One region of the Advenella sp. EE-W14 genome, then DNA from elsewhere that is predicted to be linked to it. Evidence: predicted binding sites of a transcription regulator. Region 1 holds the regulator's gene; the other holds the start of a gene.

The links. Region 1 encodes LexA, which represses DNA repair genes until DNA is damaged. Its sites were predicted from a motif close to ACTGTATNNNNATACAGT; they were not measured.
Region 2: HCX92_RS07185 (LexA family transcriptional regulator) is a predicted target of LexA. The motif match lies at 1,853-1,870, and genes of this name have one in related genera.

The regions. Positions count from the first base shown of each region.
Region 1 covers NZ_JAAVNG010000009.1:228,548-241,726, reverse strand. The annotation lists gene HCX92_RS08420 (AI-2E family transporter) at 1-911, opposite strand, end outside; gene HCX92_RS08415 (hypothetical protein) at 1,095-1,706, shown strand; gene HCX92_RS08410 (TAXI family TRAP transporter solute-binding subunit) at 1,973-2,968, shown strand; gene HCX92_RS08405 (TRAP transporter fused permease subunit) at 3,062-5,695, shown strand; gene HCX92_RS08400 (NADP-dependent oxidoreductase) at 5,877-6,908, shown strand; gene lexA (transcriptional repressor LexA) at 7,004-7,660, opposite strand; gene HCX92_RS08390 (amino acid aminotransferase) at 7,741-8,940, opposite strand; gene uvrB (excinuclease ABC subunit UvrB) at 9,040-11,061, shown strand; gene norR (nitric oxide reductase transcriptional regulator NorR) at 11,149-12,690, opposite strand; gene HCX92_RS08375 (hemerythrin domain-containing protein) at 12,842-13,179, shown strand, end outside.
Region 2 covers NZ_JAAVNG010000008.1:340,409-343,670, reverse strand. The annotation lists gene HCX92_RS07200 (GntR family transcriptional regulator) at 1-7, opposite strand, end outside; gene HCX92_RS07195 (tripartite tricarboxylate transporter substrate binding protein) at 180-1,136, opposite strand; gene HCX92_RS07190 (RidA family protein) at 1,205-1,609, opposite strand; gene HCX92_RS07185 (LexA family transcriptional regulator) at 1,876-2,304, shown strand; gene HCX92_RS07180 (Y-family DNA polymerase) at 2,301-3,262, shown strand, end outside.

The DNA.
Region 1 (13,179 bases):
CCGACCAGTAAGGGTCGAAGTACGTTATCGGTAAGACCAATCACCAGTACACCGAAAGATATCAGTACCACGCCATGCCAGGTTTCACCGGTGACGAGAAAATAAATGGATACCGGCAACCAGATGATGGCAGCACCGATAGCAGGTAACAAAGACAGGAAACCCATGATGGTTCCCCACAATAAAGAACCCTGGATGCCCAATACACTGAAAATGAACCCGCCCAATGCGCCTTGGGTAGCTGCGACCAGAATATTGCCCTTGACGGTTGCCTTGACAACGGTGGCAAATTTATTTAACAAATGCTGCTTTTGTTCATACTCAAGCGGAATCATCGATTTGATTTTATTCACCAGATAGCCACCATCCCTGAGCAGGAAAAATAGCAAATACAGCATGATTCCAAAGGTAATCAGGAACTGGAAAGTGTCCTGACCAATAGTAAGGGCTTGATTTGCCAGGAATTTGCTGGCTTGTGCTGCCGCTTCAGTCAGTTTTTCCCGCAGACCGAAAAGACTGTGAATTTCATAACGGTCAAGAATATCCTTAAAGAAAGGGGGGAGGTTTTGGATGATTTGCTCAAAATACAAACCTAAATTAAGCTCACCGGATTGGACTCTTTGATAGAGCAATGAAATTTCTTTTATTAGGGAGGTGGTGATGGTAATGAGCGGAATGATGACCAATAGCAATGCACTTACCAACGTTATCAGGGCTGCAGTATTGGGCGACTTGGGTATTTTTTTTAGAAGCCATAAATTAAGGGGCCTGAACAGAACAGCGAAAATGACCGCCCAGAAAATGGCACCGTAATAGGGCAAGAGCAACCATATAAAGCCAATGGAAACACCAATTAGCAAAAGAAGAAAAAAGTGATACTGGGTACTGTTTTTATTTTGATTCGGCGACATCATGTGTCCGTACAATAACGGGTTGATAGGTAGACAAGAAAGAAGGCATTTTCCAAAGCCCGGTAAAAACGTCAGTATAGTTGATTTTGCTTATTTTTCCATAAGGTGATGTGGATGGTCAGCATGCATCCATTGCTTTACAATAATTATTATTCTTATGTATTACTTGTATTACAGGACAGTATGGATACCATCAGGGGTTTAACAAAAAACGGTATTTCTAAAATTGGTATTTGCGCATCGTTTTTATTGCTGCTATCGGCCTGCAGTACCACGCCTCCCGCCAATCCTGAGAACATCTGCGAGATTTTCCGGGAAAAACCGTCATGGCATGAAGCCGCACTTGACGCCAAAGAGAAGTGGGGTGTGCCGGTTCATGTTCCCATGGCCATGATGTATCAGGAGTCCACTTTCCGTCATGATGCCAAGCCGCCCAAAGATTATCTGCTTGGTATCATTCCCTGGGGTAGGGTAAGCTCTGCGTATGGTTATGCCCAGGCCAAAGATGAAGTATGGAGCGATTATCGTAAAGAAACCAATCGCTGGAGCCCCGACCGCGATGATTTTTCGGATGCCCTGGATTTTATGGGCTGGTATATGAGTAAGGCACAAAAGGTAAACGGTGTTTCGAAGTGGGATGCCTATGCCCAATACCTGAATTATCATGAGGGCTGGACAGGTTACCGTAACGGTACGCACCAAAGTAAAAAATGGCTGCTGAATACGGCACAAAAAGTCAAGGACAGGGCTTCACGTTACAGTGCCCAATATGCGGCCTGTTCAGGTAATTTATAATTTGAACAGTATCAATGATGATAACTTCGGATATTAAACTGTTTTTCCTTGCCTGAATAGTGTGAGTTGAATCAGGAACATGGTTAACCTCGCCTTTCAGGAAGAAAGCAGGCGAATGGTTTATATTTGGCTTGAATTATCGTTTTTTGCAAGACAGATAGTGATTTATTAGTGTTTCCCTGAATGTGTAAGCCGGGATATTCGTGTACTATCGGGAAAATGGTTAGTATTTAGCCATTGTACTCAACACATAGCGGGGATAATTCATGAATAAACTATTGAAAAAATCACTAAGTAAACGTTTTGCCCTGTCAGCGAGCGCGCTGACGCTGTTTTCAGTTATTGCCGCTCCCGGTGCAGCAATTGCCCAACAAAAATTTGTCAGTATCGGTACTGGGGGTGTCACAGGAGTGTACTATGCCGCTGGTGGTGCCATTTGCCGACTGGTCAATAAAGATCGTGCCGATCATGGCCTGCGTTGCTCAGTAGAGTCAACCGGCGGGTCCGTCTTTAACGCCAATACGATTAAAGCGGGCGAATTGGATCTGGGCGTTGTGCAATCTGATGTTGGTTACAATGCCTACAAAGGAGAGGGTCAATTCAAGGAGCCTTTCGAAAAACTGCGTTCCGTATTTTCCATTCATCCAGAGCCGTTTACCATTCTTGCCCGCAAAGAAGCCAATATCAAGTCATTTGATGACCTGAAGGGTAAACGTTTTAACGTTGGTAACCCGGGTTCGGGTACACGTGCATCCATGGAACAATTGCTGAAGGCAAAAGGCCTGGACATGTCATTCTTCTCCCTTGCCTCCGAGCTGCGCCCCGATGAGCATGGTTCAGCATTGTGTGACGGAAAGATTGACGGTTTCTTTTATGGCGTAGGTCACCCTTCTGCCAATATCCAGGATCCAACCACAACGTGTGGTGCGCAACTGGTTCCTATTACAGGCCCCGAGGTTGATAAACTGGTCGAAGACAATCCTTACTATGCCAAGGTTTCAATACCCGGTGGTCTTTATCAAAACAACCCGGATCCCACCGAAACCTATGGTGTATTGGCTACTTTTGTAACGTCTTCCGATGTGCCTGATGATGCCGTGTATAACGTAGTCAAGGCCGTCTTTGACAACTTCGAGGATTTCAAGAAGCTGCATCCGGCACTGGCACATCTTAATAAAGAAGAGATGGTCAAAAACGGTCTGTCTGCCCCCTTGCATCCTGGCGCTGAAAAATATTACAAAGAAAAAGGCCTGATCAAGTAATAATAAATAGTGTTTTTTAAGGTCACTGGTCTGGAATTTATCTTTAGAGCGTTCCAACAGTGACCTTTTGTTGTATATAGATGAAGGAAAATTATGAGTACTGATATAGACGCAACAAAAAATGCAGCACTCGAACAAATGGTCGCCGATGTTGACAGAGGTGGGCGACATGTGGGTGGTGTTGCGGGTGGCGTATTGGCTGTTGGCGCGCTTATCTGGTCATTTTTTCAGTTATGGTACTCGTCACCGCTGCCATTCACGTTTAATTTTGCCATTTTTAACGATACCGAAGCACGGTCAATTCACTTGGGTATTGCCATGTTCCTGGGGTATCTGGCTTATCCGTTCAATAAAAAAGCCGCCAATTACATGCCTTGGTATGATTGGGCCTTTGCTATTATGGCCGGTTTTTGTGGCGCCTATCTGTATTTATTCTATAACCAGCTGGCAACCCGTCCGGGTTTGCCAACAACGCTAGACGTGGTCTCTGCCAGTATTGGCCTGCTTCTGTTGCTGGAAGTGACTCGCCGTGCCTTGGGCGCACCCATGACGATTCTTGGTGCCGTCTTTTTGCTGTATGTGTTCCTGGGCCCGCACTTGCCTGATGTTCTGGCTCACAGAGGGGCATCGATAGAACGAATGGTATCCCATATGTGGTTGACCACAGAAGGGGTTTTTGGTGTCGCGTTGGGGGTATCGGTTTCTTACATTTTTATTTTCGTGTTGCTGGGATCCTTGCTTGACCGCTGTGGTGCCGGCAACTACATGATGCAGGTATCTTTTGCCTTGCTCGGACATTTACGGGGCGGTCCGGCAAAAGTGGCCGTGGTTTCATCCGCAGTTAACGGTATCGTGTCGGCCTCATCAGTGGCCAACGTGGTAACGGGGGGTATTTTCACCATCCCGCTCATGAAAAAGTCGGGTTATGGCGGCATACGTGCTGGGGCGATTGAAACCGCTTCCTCCGTGAACGGTCAAATCATGCCACCGGTCATGGGGGCAGCCGCTTTTCTGATGATTGAATATGTCGGTATTCCTTACACCGATGTCATCAAGCATGCGCTTTTACCCGCCAGTATTTCCTACGTGGCCCTGTTTTATATCGTTCACCTTGAAGCCCTGAAATTAGGGATTGAGCCCATGATGAGTGGGGGCAAGCCCAAAACCGTTACACAAAAACTGACCGGTTGGGGGTTTGGTATTTCGGGTACCCTTATCGTCATGGGTCTGGTTTACTGGATAGGTGTGGGTGTGCAGCAAATAGCCGGTGCGGCCGCTATCTGGATCTTGCTGACCCTGTTGTTGGTGCTGTATGTTTTGCTTTTGCGCATTACCGCTTCACATCCCGATTTACCAACGGAAATTGATATTGCCAATCCGGTCAGACCAGAAGCATGGCCAACAGTGCGTGCAGGCCTGTATTTCCTGATTCCTATCGGTATTTTGGTATGGTGCCTTAGTGTAGAGCAGCTTTCCGCAGGCCTGTCTGCCTTCTATGCCTGTATTTCAATGATCTTCCAGATGCTCACGCAGCATCCGATTATTGCCTGGTTTCGCAAGAAAAACGTGTCTTCCGCTGCCAAACAGGGGGTTTCCGAAACTCTGACCGGTCTTGAGGAAGGGGCTCGCAATATGATTGGCATTGCAATCGCCTGCGGTACCGCCGGCTTGATTGTAGGGGCCATTACCTTGACTGGACTGGGGCTGCGCATGACTGCGTTTGTCGAGTTGGTTTCTATGGGCAACGTGCTGATCATGCTGTTTTTTACCGCTGCTGTCTGTTTGATCTTGGGATTGGGCATGCCAACCACGGCCAACTATATCCTGATGGCAACCCTGATGGCTCCGGTTGTGGTTGAACTGGGTGCGCAAAATGGCATTATCATCCCCTTAATTGCCGTGCATATGTTTGTGTTTTATTTTGGCATTATGGCCGATATTACACCGCCGGTAGGCCTGGCCACATTTGCCGCAGCGGCAATTTCCGGTGAAGATCCCCTTAAAACCGGGATTATGGGCGTTACCTATGCCATGCGTACCGTCATTTTGCCGTTTATCTTTATCTTTAATCCCCTGATTTTGTTAATTGGTATCGGAAGTGCGTGGGAGCTCATTCTGGTGGTTTTTGGTGCCACGCTGGCTTCGCTTACTTTTGCAGCGGCAACCATGTTCTGGTTCAGGATTAAATGTAATTGGCTGGAGGTCATACTGCTTTTGCTGGCGACTTTCCTGTTGTTCAGGCCGGATTGGTTCATGAATAAACTGGCAGATGAGTATGTGTCTCGTCCCGTGTCGGAACTCTACACGGTAGCGGCAGATCTGCCTGAATCCACCCGGTTTGTCGCCGTTCTGCAGGGTTTCAGTATTGAAGGAGATGAAATTGTCAAAACCGTGGCGGTCAATTTGCCAGCCCTGGCTGAAGACGATGACCTCTCCAATAAAGAACTGGCAGGCAGAAAACGTCTGAACGGTGCCGGACTTAATTTCATGGTATTGGGAGACCAGGTTCAGTTGGCCAGTGTCCGTTTTGGCAGCAATGCCCAGAAGTCAGGCTGGGATGCAGGGTGGGATGTACTGGAGCTTAAAGTTCCAAACCCGGCTCGTCCTTCTGAACTGTGGTTCTTTGTACCTGCGCTCATTATCATTTTGCTGGTTTGGCTGGCGCAGGGAAGAAGGATGAAAAGGTTGCCTGGTCACACCGACAGAGTCCGAGTCACTATGGCTTAAATGGCTGGCAACGTTTATAAACCTTGAAATAAAGCACCATATTCGGTTATTGATAATCAGGATATGGTGTTTTGAATTTTATGGGCATTTCAGGTATAAGGGGAATACAGGTATCATGCTGCAAAACAAGCCATTTTTTTCAGTTCTGGAATATTTTTAATCAATTAAAAAGGAAGTAACTATGTCCGGGTTTCCCTATATGAACAGGCAGTATCTGTTTGACCACTATCCCAATGTGGTGGTGACCTCTGAGTGCTTTAAGCTGCATGATGAGATTATTTCCCAAATTGATGAAGGGGAAATCCTGGTGCGTAATCACTATCTGTCCCTTGATCCCTACATGCGCGGCAGAATGAGCAAAGCCAAAAACTATGCTGCCGGGCAAGAGCTGAATACAGTCATGCAGGGCGGAACAGTGGGTGAGGTGGTTGAGTCTAAACACGCTGATTTCAAGGTGGGGGATACGGTTATTTGTACGGGTGGCTGGCAATTGTATTATCGTACCGCGCCCACCATGGATAGTAATCATGTACGAAAAATAGATGTTTCACGTATTCCCATGAGTGTTTATTTGGGTGCAGCGGGCATGCCAGGGATTACCGCTTGGTATGGCCTGAATAAAATCATCAAACCACAGTCCGGTGAAACGCTGGTGGTCAGTGCCGCTTCGGGTGCGGTGGGTAGCGTGGTCGGGCAACTGGCCAAGCAAAAAGGGTGTCGCGTAATTGGTATTGCCGGTGGTCCGGAAAAATGTGAGTACGTGGTTGAAACCCTGGGGTTTGATGATTGTATCGATTACAAGGCCTATCCTGATGCTGAAACCCTGTCACATGAGCTCAGGCAGCTGGCTCCCAATGGCGTGGATGCTTATTATGAAAACGTGGGCGGCTATATTATGGATGCCGTGCTTGATAATCTTAACGCGTTTGCCAGGGTTGCCATTTGTGGCCTGATTGCCGGTTATGACGGTCGCGCCATTCCAATTAGTAATCCAAGGGCCATTTTGGTTGCCCGCGCCAGCATTACCGGTTTTATTATCTCGGATCATATGGATATTTGGCCTCAGGCACTGGCTGAACTGGCCGAAGCGGTTGCCAATGGCGTGCTTATTTTCAGGGAATCGGTAAGCGTCGGGCTTGAAAGTGCGCCCGATGCGTTTATAGGATTGCTGCAAGGACATAACTTTGGCAAGCAACTGGTCAAGCTGATTTGATTATTATACTTTTCAAGCTGGCTTTTTTTGAAATTTAAACCGACATGGTTCTTGAAGCTTGAAGAACCATGTCGATATGTTTTTTTAATACGCCATTAGTTCAGGTTGTGGGTTCTGATAAGGCCTACGGCTATGCCTTCAATCGTGAATTCCTGGTTTGGCCGCACAATAATAGGTGCGAAATCGGGGTTTTCAGGTAAAAGTTCGATATGCGAGGTTTTTTTGATGAAGCGCTTGACGGTGACTTCGTTTTCGATTCGAGCCACGATGACCTGACCGTTGCGCGCTTCCGGATATTTTTTTACTGCCAGCAAGTCGCCATCAAGAATGCCGATATCTTTCATGCTTTGGCCTTTGACCTTAAGCAGGAAATCGGGTTGTTGCGTAAAGAGGGCAGGGTCTACGTTGATTTCACGATCAATATGCTCTGCCGCCAGAATAGGATTACCGGCTGCCACATGACCTATTACCGGCAGCAGTATTTGGGAGACCTTTTCCAGAAAGGATTCTTCCTTGTTGATATTTGAGTCGGGATTGGTTGTTGCCAGGCGAATGCCACGGGATGCACCTGCAGTCAGGATAATGGCACCTTTTTTGGCCAGGGCCTTCAGATGGTCTTCAGCGGCATTGGGAGATTTGAAGCCGAGTGTTTTGGCGATTTCAGCACGCGTGGGTGGGAAACCGGTTTTTAGGATATTTTGCTGGATTAAATCCAGGACCTGTTGCTGTCTTGCGGTTAGTTTAATTGTCATGCTGTATATGCCATAAAATCGGACTGTATATTCATACAGCCCGATTTTGCTTCATTTACAGCTAAATTGCAAGCGCTTGTTTACAGTACCTGTGCAATCGCCTTGGCAACGTAATCAATATTGCGGCTGTTAAGTGCGGCAACACAGATACGGCCGCTTGATACGGCATATACACCGTGTTCAGTGCGCAAGCGATCTACCTGGTCTGAGGTCAGGCCAGAGTAAGAAAACATACCGCGCTGAGACAGGACAAAATCAAAGTTTTGTGTCACGCCGTGCTCTTTCAGCTTGGCCACCAGTTGTTGGCGCATGTCACGAATACGGTTACGCATCCCTGACAGTTCTTCTTCCCACAGGGCAAACAACTCGGGAGAATTCAGGACGCTGCTGACAATGGTGCCACCATGGGTGGGCGGGTTGGAGTAGTTGGTGCGAATGACACGTTTGACCTGGCTTAAAACACGAGTGGATTCATCGGCACTGCTGGTGATCAGGGTTAAGGCGCCAACCCGTTCTCCGTAAAGGGAGAATGATTTGGAGAATGAAGAGCTGATAAACATGGAGATGCCCAAATCCGCAAACAGACGAACCACTTTTGCGTCTTCTTCAAGGCCGTCACCAAAGCCTTGGTAAGCAATATCTAGGAAAGGAATAAGATCTTTTTCCTGGATAAGCTGGACAATTTGTTTCCATTGTTCAAGGGTGGGATCAACACCGGTCGGGTTGTGGCAGCAGGCATGCAAAACAACAATTGATTTTGCAGGCATGTTTTTAAAAGAGGCCAGCATACCTTCAAAATCAAGACCGTGAGTGGCGGCATCATAGTAGGCATAGGTTTCTACCGGGAAGCCCGCACGCTCGAACAGGGCGCGATGGTTTTCCCAGCTGGGGTTGCTGATGAATACTTTTGAATCGGGCGTGATTTGTTTAAGGAAGTCTGCGCCAATTTTAAGGGCACCGGTTCCGCCCAGTGCCTGGAACGTTAAGGTGCGTCCTTCTTTGGCCAAGGGCGAGTCTTTGCCCAGTAGCAGTTCCTGGGCACCCTTATTGTAATTCTTGATGCCTTCAATGGGCAGGTAGCCACGTGCCGCAGCCGCTTCAATGCGGGCCACTTCTGCTTTATGCACTGCTTTCAACAGGGGAATGCGTCCTTCGTCGTCATAATATACGCCAACGCCCAAATTGACTTTGGAAGAGCGGGTGTCAGCATTATATTGTTCGTTCAGGCCAAGAATAGGGTCGCGAGGAGCCAGCTCGACAGATTCAAAAAGTGTGGTCATCTTCAGATATGCGGCGGATTTGCCGGAGTTGTTAAATAAAGAGGATAATGTATGATTGCAAGTTTGTTTTCAATCAGATCATTAAAGTAAAAGTCTAGCATGAGTGAACCAGGTTTCATAGAATATCCGGGCAGTCCTTTCAAGCTGTATCAGCCATACCCGCCCGCCGGAGACCAACCCAAGGCCATTGAGTCCTTGACAGAAGGGATTCGTGATGGCCTGATGTTTCAGACTTTGCTGGGCGTGACGGGATCAGGCAAAACCTACACAATGGCCAATACCATTGCGCAACTTGGCCGGCCTGCCTTGGTTCTGGCACCCAATAAAACTCTTGCCGCACAATTATACGCTGAAATGCGCGAATTTTTTCCGCATAATGCGGTTGAATATTTTGTTTCTTACTACGACTATTACCAGCCTGAAGCTTATGTGCCCACCCGTGATCTGTTCATAGAAAAAGACTCTTCCATCAATGAACATATCGAGCAGATGCGGCTTTCAGCTACCAAAAGCCTGCTTGAAAGGCGGGATACAATTATTGTCGGGACGGTCTCCTGTATTTATGGTATTGGTAATCCGGCCGATTATCATGCCATGGTGCTTATTTTGCGCGCCGGAGACCGGATTCCCCGACAAGAACTGTTGGGCAGATTGGTTGCCATGCAATATGAGCGCAACGACGTTGATTTTGACCGGGGCGCTTTCAGGGTACGTGGCGAAGTAATTGATATTTTCCCGGCGGAAAGTGCCGAACTGGCCGTGCGCTTGACGCTTTTTGATGATGAAATTGAAACGCTTGAGCTTTTTGATCCTTTAACGGGCAAGGTCAGGCAAAAAGTACCGCGTTTTACAGTTTACCCCAGTTCGCATTACGTGACGCCACGAGATACGGTATTGCGTGCGATTGAAACCATCAAGGCCGAGCTGCGTGAGCGGGTGCAGTTTTTTATCGATAACCATCAATTGGTGGAAGCGCAAAGAATAGAACAACGCACCCGGTTTGATATAGAAATGCTGCAGGAACTGGGCTTTTGCAAAGGCATCGAGAACTACTCTCGCCACCTGTCTGGTGCGGCTCCTGGAGATCCGCCACCCACCTTGATAGATTATCTGCCCGAAGATGCCCTGATGTTTTTTGACGAAAGTCATGTCATGATGGGGCAGTTGCGGGCCATGTATCGTGGTGACCGCTCGCGTAAGGAAACGCTGGTGCAATTTGGCTTCAGACTTCCTTCGGCGCTGGATAACCGTCCACTTAAAATGGAAGAATTCGAGCAGCGCATGCGGCAAAGTATCTTCGTGTCCGCCACCCCCGCCGATTATGAAAAAGAGCATTCCGATAACATCGTAGAGCAGGTGGTTCGTCCAACCGGACTGATCGATCCGGTTGTTGAAGTCAGGCCGGCAAGCACCCAGGTTGATGATTTGCTGGGCGAGGCCAAGTTACGTATTGCCCAGGGTGAGCGGGTTCTGGTAACCACCTTAACCAAACGCATGGCCGAAGACTTGACCGACTACCTGACTGAAAACGGGCTTAAAGTCCGTTATCTGCACTCTGATATTGATACTGTTGAGCGGGTTGAGATTATTCGCGATTTGCGCCTGGGGCATTTTGATGTGCTGGTGGGCATTAACCTTTTACGGGAAGGACTGGATATTCCTGAGGTATCTTTGGTTGCCATTCTGGATTCAGACAAAGAAGGCTTTTTACGTTCCGAGCGAAGTCTGATTCAAACCATTGGTCGGGCCGCGCGTAACCTGCATGGCAAGGCGATTTTATATGCAGATCGAATTACCGATTCCATGCACAAGGCCATTAGTGAAACCGAAAGGCGTCGTACCAAGCAAATGAAGTATAACGAGGAGCATGGTATTACGCCCAAAGGCGTCAGCAAGGCTGTCAGGGAAATGATTGATGGCGTGATTTCCAATGCCGCACAGATCAACCTTGATAATGAATTGGAATTCATGGATGTCATTGGTGATGAAAAATCCCTGGCCCGTGAAATCAAGCGCCTGGAAAAGCAAATGCATGAGCATGCCCGTAACCTTGAGTTCGAGCAGGCAGCGGCAGTGCGCGATACCCTGACCCGGCTCAAGCAAAAGGCGTTATTAAGTTAAAGGGCTTATTTATTCATGCACCGTATTCTTTAACTTGAATAAAGACGTCGTTGTCGGCGTTTTTATTTCGTTGGTTTGAGGTTTCACTTACTTCATTCCCAACCGTTTGGCCAGCTTATGCAGGTTGCTGGCATCCATGTCGAGCAAACGTGCCGCATTGGCCCAGTTTTGTCCGCTTTGCGCCAGGGCTGCCTGAATAAGGTCCTGCTGAAAAATTCTGAGCGCTTCATTCATGGGCTGTACGGCCGGTGTGCGACTGGCAGGTGGTGATATGAAAGAGGTGGATTGTATTTCCGCCTGATTGAATATGATCGGCTGATGATTAACGATGTCCAGGTACTGGGGCTCGATGCTTAAAATGCTATTGCGCGAGGCACCGCTTCCCAGCATTTTAATCGCTGCCCGGCTGATGATGTGTTCAAGCTCCCTGACATTACCGGGCCAATCATAGGACATTAATGCCTGTTCGGCCTCTTTGGTAAGCCGAATGCCGCGCAGACCCAGCCGGGCCCGGTTGAACTCCAGAAAATAGCCGGCCAGCATCAGGATGTCCTTGCCTCGCTCACGCAAGGGGGGGATATGAATAGGATAAACCGACAGACGGTGATACAAGTCTATTCTGAAGCTGCCATCCATTGTGCTGGCCTTGAGGTCACGGTTGGTGGCGGCAATAATTCTTACATCCACTTTTTTCGATTTGTCAGCGCCCAGGCGCTGGATCTCGCCATTTTGCAGGGTGCGTAACAGCTTGGCCTGAATATTCAGGGATAACTCACCCACTTCATCCAGGAAAATTGTACCACCATGGGCGGCTTCAAAGCGACCGGGGCGCTCTGTTTCCGCACCTGAGAAAGCACCTTTTACATGCCCGAACAATTCACTTTCCGCCAGGTTCTCGGGCAGGGCAGCGCAGTTGACATGAATCATGGGCTTGTTGTTACGTTTTGAATGACGGTGGATATGTTGGGCAAACAGGTCTTTGCCCACACCGGTTTCACCCAACAACAAAACCGGCAGGTTGGCATCGGCAATGACATTGAGTTCCTGCATCAATTTGCGGATAGGGTCGCTTTGCCCAATGATTTCCTGTTCGACCTTAATGACGGTATTTTGACCGGAAGTCATGCTGAGTTGGCGCAGGCTTTTATTGTCTTTTTCAAGTTGCGTCATACGGATGCAGGTTTGAATCAGCACGGCATGGCGGGCAAGAATATCCATGGATTCTTCGGTAAAAGTGTCTTCTATGGCATCCAGGGTGATGGCACCCCATGGTTTGCCTTCCACATGCAGGCTCATGCCCAGGCAATCATGGACCAGAAGGGGTTCACCGGCCCGGTCATCCAGCAGGCCATCATAAGGGTCGGGCAAAGGCGTGTGAGGATCGAACAAAATGGGTTCGCGCCTGGACAAAATGGCGGCAAAGCGGGGGTGTTCTGCAATTTTGAAGCGGCGACCCAGTGCTTCATGAACCAGACCCTTGGCAGAAACCAGTTTGAGGGCATCATCATCAATGGCCAAAAGCCCAACTGCACCGCAATTAAACTGGGTTTTGATGGTTTGAACCAGTTTTTCAAGCCTTAATGCGCCGGGCAATTCATCGTTCATATCGGCAAGGACACTATATAGCATGGTATTTTTTACCTTTCATGGTTAATTTTACCCTAATTGAGAAGGGTATTATATACCATCAATTTTTCAACTTATTGATATTTCGTTGAAAAAAATAATGGCATGAATATTGCTTAATGCTCCGTGTGTAATTGCGACAGGAGTCTGCACGATGAGTGCCTTACTAAAAAGCGAAATGGAATCGGATCAGGTGCCTTCTATTCTCAAGGTATTGAAACTGGGCAGTGATCAGCCGGATGTATTGATTTCTTACATTCAAATCAATTTTCACGATAAGCATCGAGCTCAATTGCCCGCATTGATCGAGCTGTCTAAAAAAATAGAAATGGTCCATGAAAATGATCCGGCATGCCCGACAGGGCTGTCCGATGTTCTGGCGGGCATATGGCAGGAACTGGACAGTCATATGTTGAAAGAGGAAAACGTTTTGTTTCCCATGTTGGGCAGGGGGATGAAGGAAATGGCGAGAGTACCGATCTCGGTCATGTT
Region 2 (3,262 bases), on a different contig from region 1:
GAATCATGAGTTTATAGGTGTAGAGGATAAATTAATTATGCATGACAGGATGGTCATGAGTGCCTGAATGTTCAAAGGCAATCGTTTTTTATAATCGCCCAACAAAAAAGCAGGCAGAAAATCTGCCCGCCACATTACCCTATGCACAAAAACAAGGGAAAACACAAGGCACCAGGTACTTATTCGATTCTAACATTCGCGTCATTAATGACCTGCTTGTATTTTAAAGCTTCTTTGGTCATAAAATCAGCAAAACCGGCTGCATCGGTGGGTTTTGCCTGCATGCCCTGCTGTTCAAGTATTGCCTGTACATCAGGGTGAGCTAAAGCAGTAGTAAACAACCGGTTTAACTGCTCAATTCTTTCATCACTGACACTGGATTTGGCCAGTAAACCCAACCATGTTTCCGAGGTAAAGTCCGGATAGCCCTGTTCGGCAAAGGTGGGAACATCAGGCATCCTGGGATGACGCTCCGTACCCGATACCGCCAATGCTTTCAGTTTACCCGCCTCAAGATGGGGCGCAATGGCACCCACATCCCCCAATGTGGAATGGACCTCTGAGCTTAATACCGCCAATGTTGCCGGTGCAGCTCCTTTATAGGGAACATGAAGCAGATCAAGACCAACCTGGTGGTTGAACAGTTCATAGCCCAGGTGACCTGAAGAGCCGGTTCCGAATGATGAATACGTGCCTTTATTATCTTCTTTTTTCGCCCACTCGATGAACTCTGTCAAATTGGATACGGGTACATCATTGGATACCACCAGCACATGCGGATTGGATGCCAGACGGGTAATCTGGCGAAAATCCTTATTGATATCATATGGCAGTTTCTGCATCAAACTGGGCGTAATCACAAAACTGGCCGCTATCAGCAAAACCGAATTATCATCATCGGCTTTATTCAATAGTGCCTGCGCACCAATAACCGTATTTCCGCCTGGTCGATTTTCAATAATCACATTTTGCGAGGTATCTTTTTCTATCACCTTGCCAATCGACCGGATAATTGAATCAGAAGGTCCCCCGGCAGCATAAGGAACCACTATATTCAAAGGCTTGCTTGTATCGGCCTGGGCCAGCCCGGCATATGAACCCAGCAGCAGACCAAGTCCCAATAACATTTTTTTCATAATATCTCCTGTAGAAAAAAAAGGCCGCACCAAGTGACAGCCTTTTCCTTATTGCTTTTAGTTATTGATTATTTTTTAGCCAATCTTGCCTGGCCTTGGATTTCAACCAGAATTTCTGGTTTTGCCAAGCCTTTCACTTCGATCAGAGCACATGCGGGGAAGTCGCCACTGAAAAATTCACGACGGGCTTTCCATACACCTTGATTCTCTTTGATATCGGTAACAAAAATGGTCATTGTCACGACGTCATCAATCGTGCCACCCGCAGCTTCACACAGATCTTTCATTTTTTGAAAAATAACTTTGGCCTGCTCGTAACCATCTTTACCAATAATGGTTTCGCCATCGTTAGCGCGGGAAGTAAAACCAGATAAATACAGAGTGTCTTCTACTTTCAGACAGTTTGACCACAGACCTGGAGCAGCTTCAGCAACATTGGGGCTTGTGATACGAACGCGATGTGATTGTGACATGTTTCTTCCTTTGATGATGATTTTATTTAATAACAGTGATATATCACTGTCATGAATAATAGGTGACCATTGATGCGATGTCAAGCACATATTCTTATTTAGTTATGTTTGTTGTTGTTTATATTCCTGGTTTTCATGCATCATGCCTGTAGGGCCCGATATCATGAAAAGGAATTAATCATGATCAGTACATGGAATACCGGTAGAGGACTTTTTTTTTCAGCTGAAAAATGATATAAATATACTGTATAAATAAACAGTATATTATGAGTACTTTTCAAAATTTCGTGCCAATCAGGCATAACTCATTGTTTATAAAGAAAATCAGCAGCAAAACACCTGCCGGCTTTCCTTCGCCCGCTCAAGACATGGCCGTTAACCGGATTGACCTTAACGATATTCTCATCCAACACCCCGAAGCCACTTATTTCATGCAGGTCAAGGGCAACAGCATGATCGGTGCGGGCATCGATGACGGTGACCGCTTGATTGTGGACCGTTCCATCACGCCCCGTCATAACCATATCGTGATTGCCGACATTGACGGCGAAGTCACGGTTAAACGGCTGTACAAAAAAAACGGCCTGCTAAAGCTTGAAGCAGAAAACGCCGCATACGCGGATATTGTTCCCCTGCCCGGCCAGCAATGGTCGGTGTGGGGCGTGGTTACTTACATCATCAAAGCGGCATCATGACGGCGTTTGCCTTAATCGATGGCAATTGCTTTTACTGTTCCTGCGAGCGGGTTTTTAATCCTTCGCTCAAGGGCAAACCACTTATCGTCCTGTCAAACAACGATGGTTGCGCCATTTCACGCACGGATGAAGCCAAGGCCATGGGCATTGCCATGGGCGCCCCCTGGTTTCAAATCAAACACCTCGAATCGCGCGGGCTGGTAGGGCTGTCGGCCAATTTCCCGCTTTATGGCGACATGAGCGAGCGCATGATGCGCATCATTGGCCGGTTCGCTCCTGTACAGGAAGTGTATTCCATTGATGAGTGTTTTCTGGATTTATCCGGCATGACCCAAGACCTGACCCAATATGGGCAACAAATAAGACACCAGGTATTCCGTGATAGCGGCATACCCACCTGCGTGGGCATTGGCCCCACCAAAACACTGGCAAAACTGGCTAACCATATGGCCAAGAAGCAAAAACAATGGAATGGGGTCTGCGACTTAACCGCCCTGACCCGCCAGGATCTTGCGCAGGCCATGCACAGCATTAAAGTGACTGAGGTTTGGGGAGTAGGCAAAAAAATCAGCCGGCAACTGAATGAGCTGGGTATTGTGACTGCCCTGGATCTGGCCAGGTTAAACCCGGAAACCGCACGCAGAAAATTCAGTATTCTGCTTGGAAAAACCATCCAGGAACTGCGCGGCACACCCAGAATCGCTTTTGAAACCGATATGGAACCCAAAAAGCAAATCATTTCATCACGCTCTTTCGGCTTTCCGGTAACCGGCATGTCACAGCTGGCAGAGGCCATTTCCGCCTTCACGACCATCGCCTGCAGAAAACTACGCCAGCAAGGTTCTATGGCGGGCGGCATCAGCGTGTTCATTCGCACCAGTCTGTTTCGCCCTGGCAGGCAGTACAGCGCCAGTCATTTGGTGTATTTGAACTCACCGTCTTCAGACACCATTGCCCA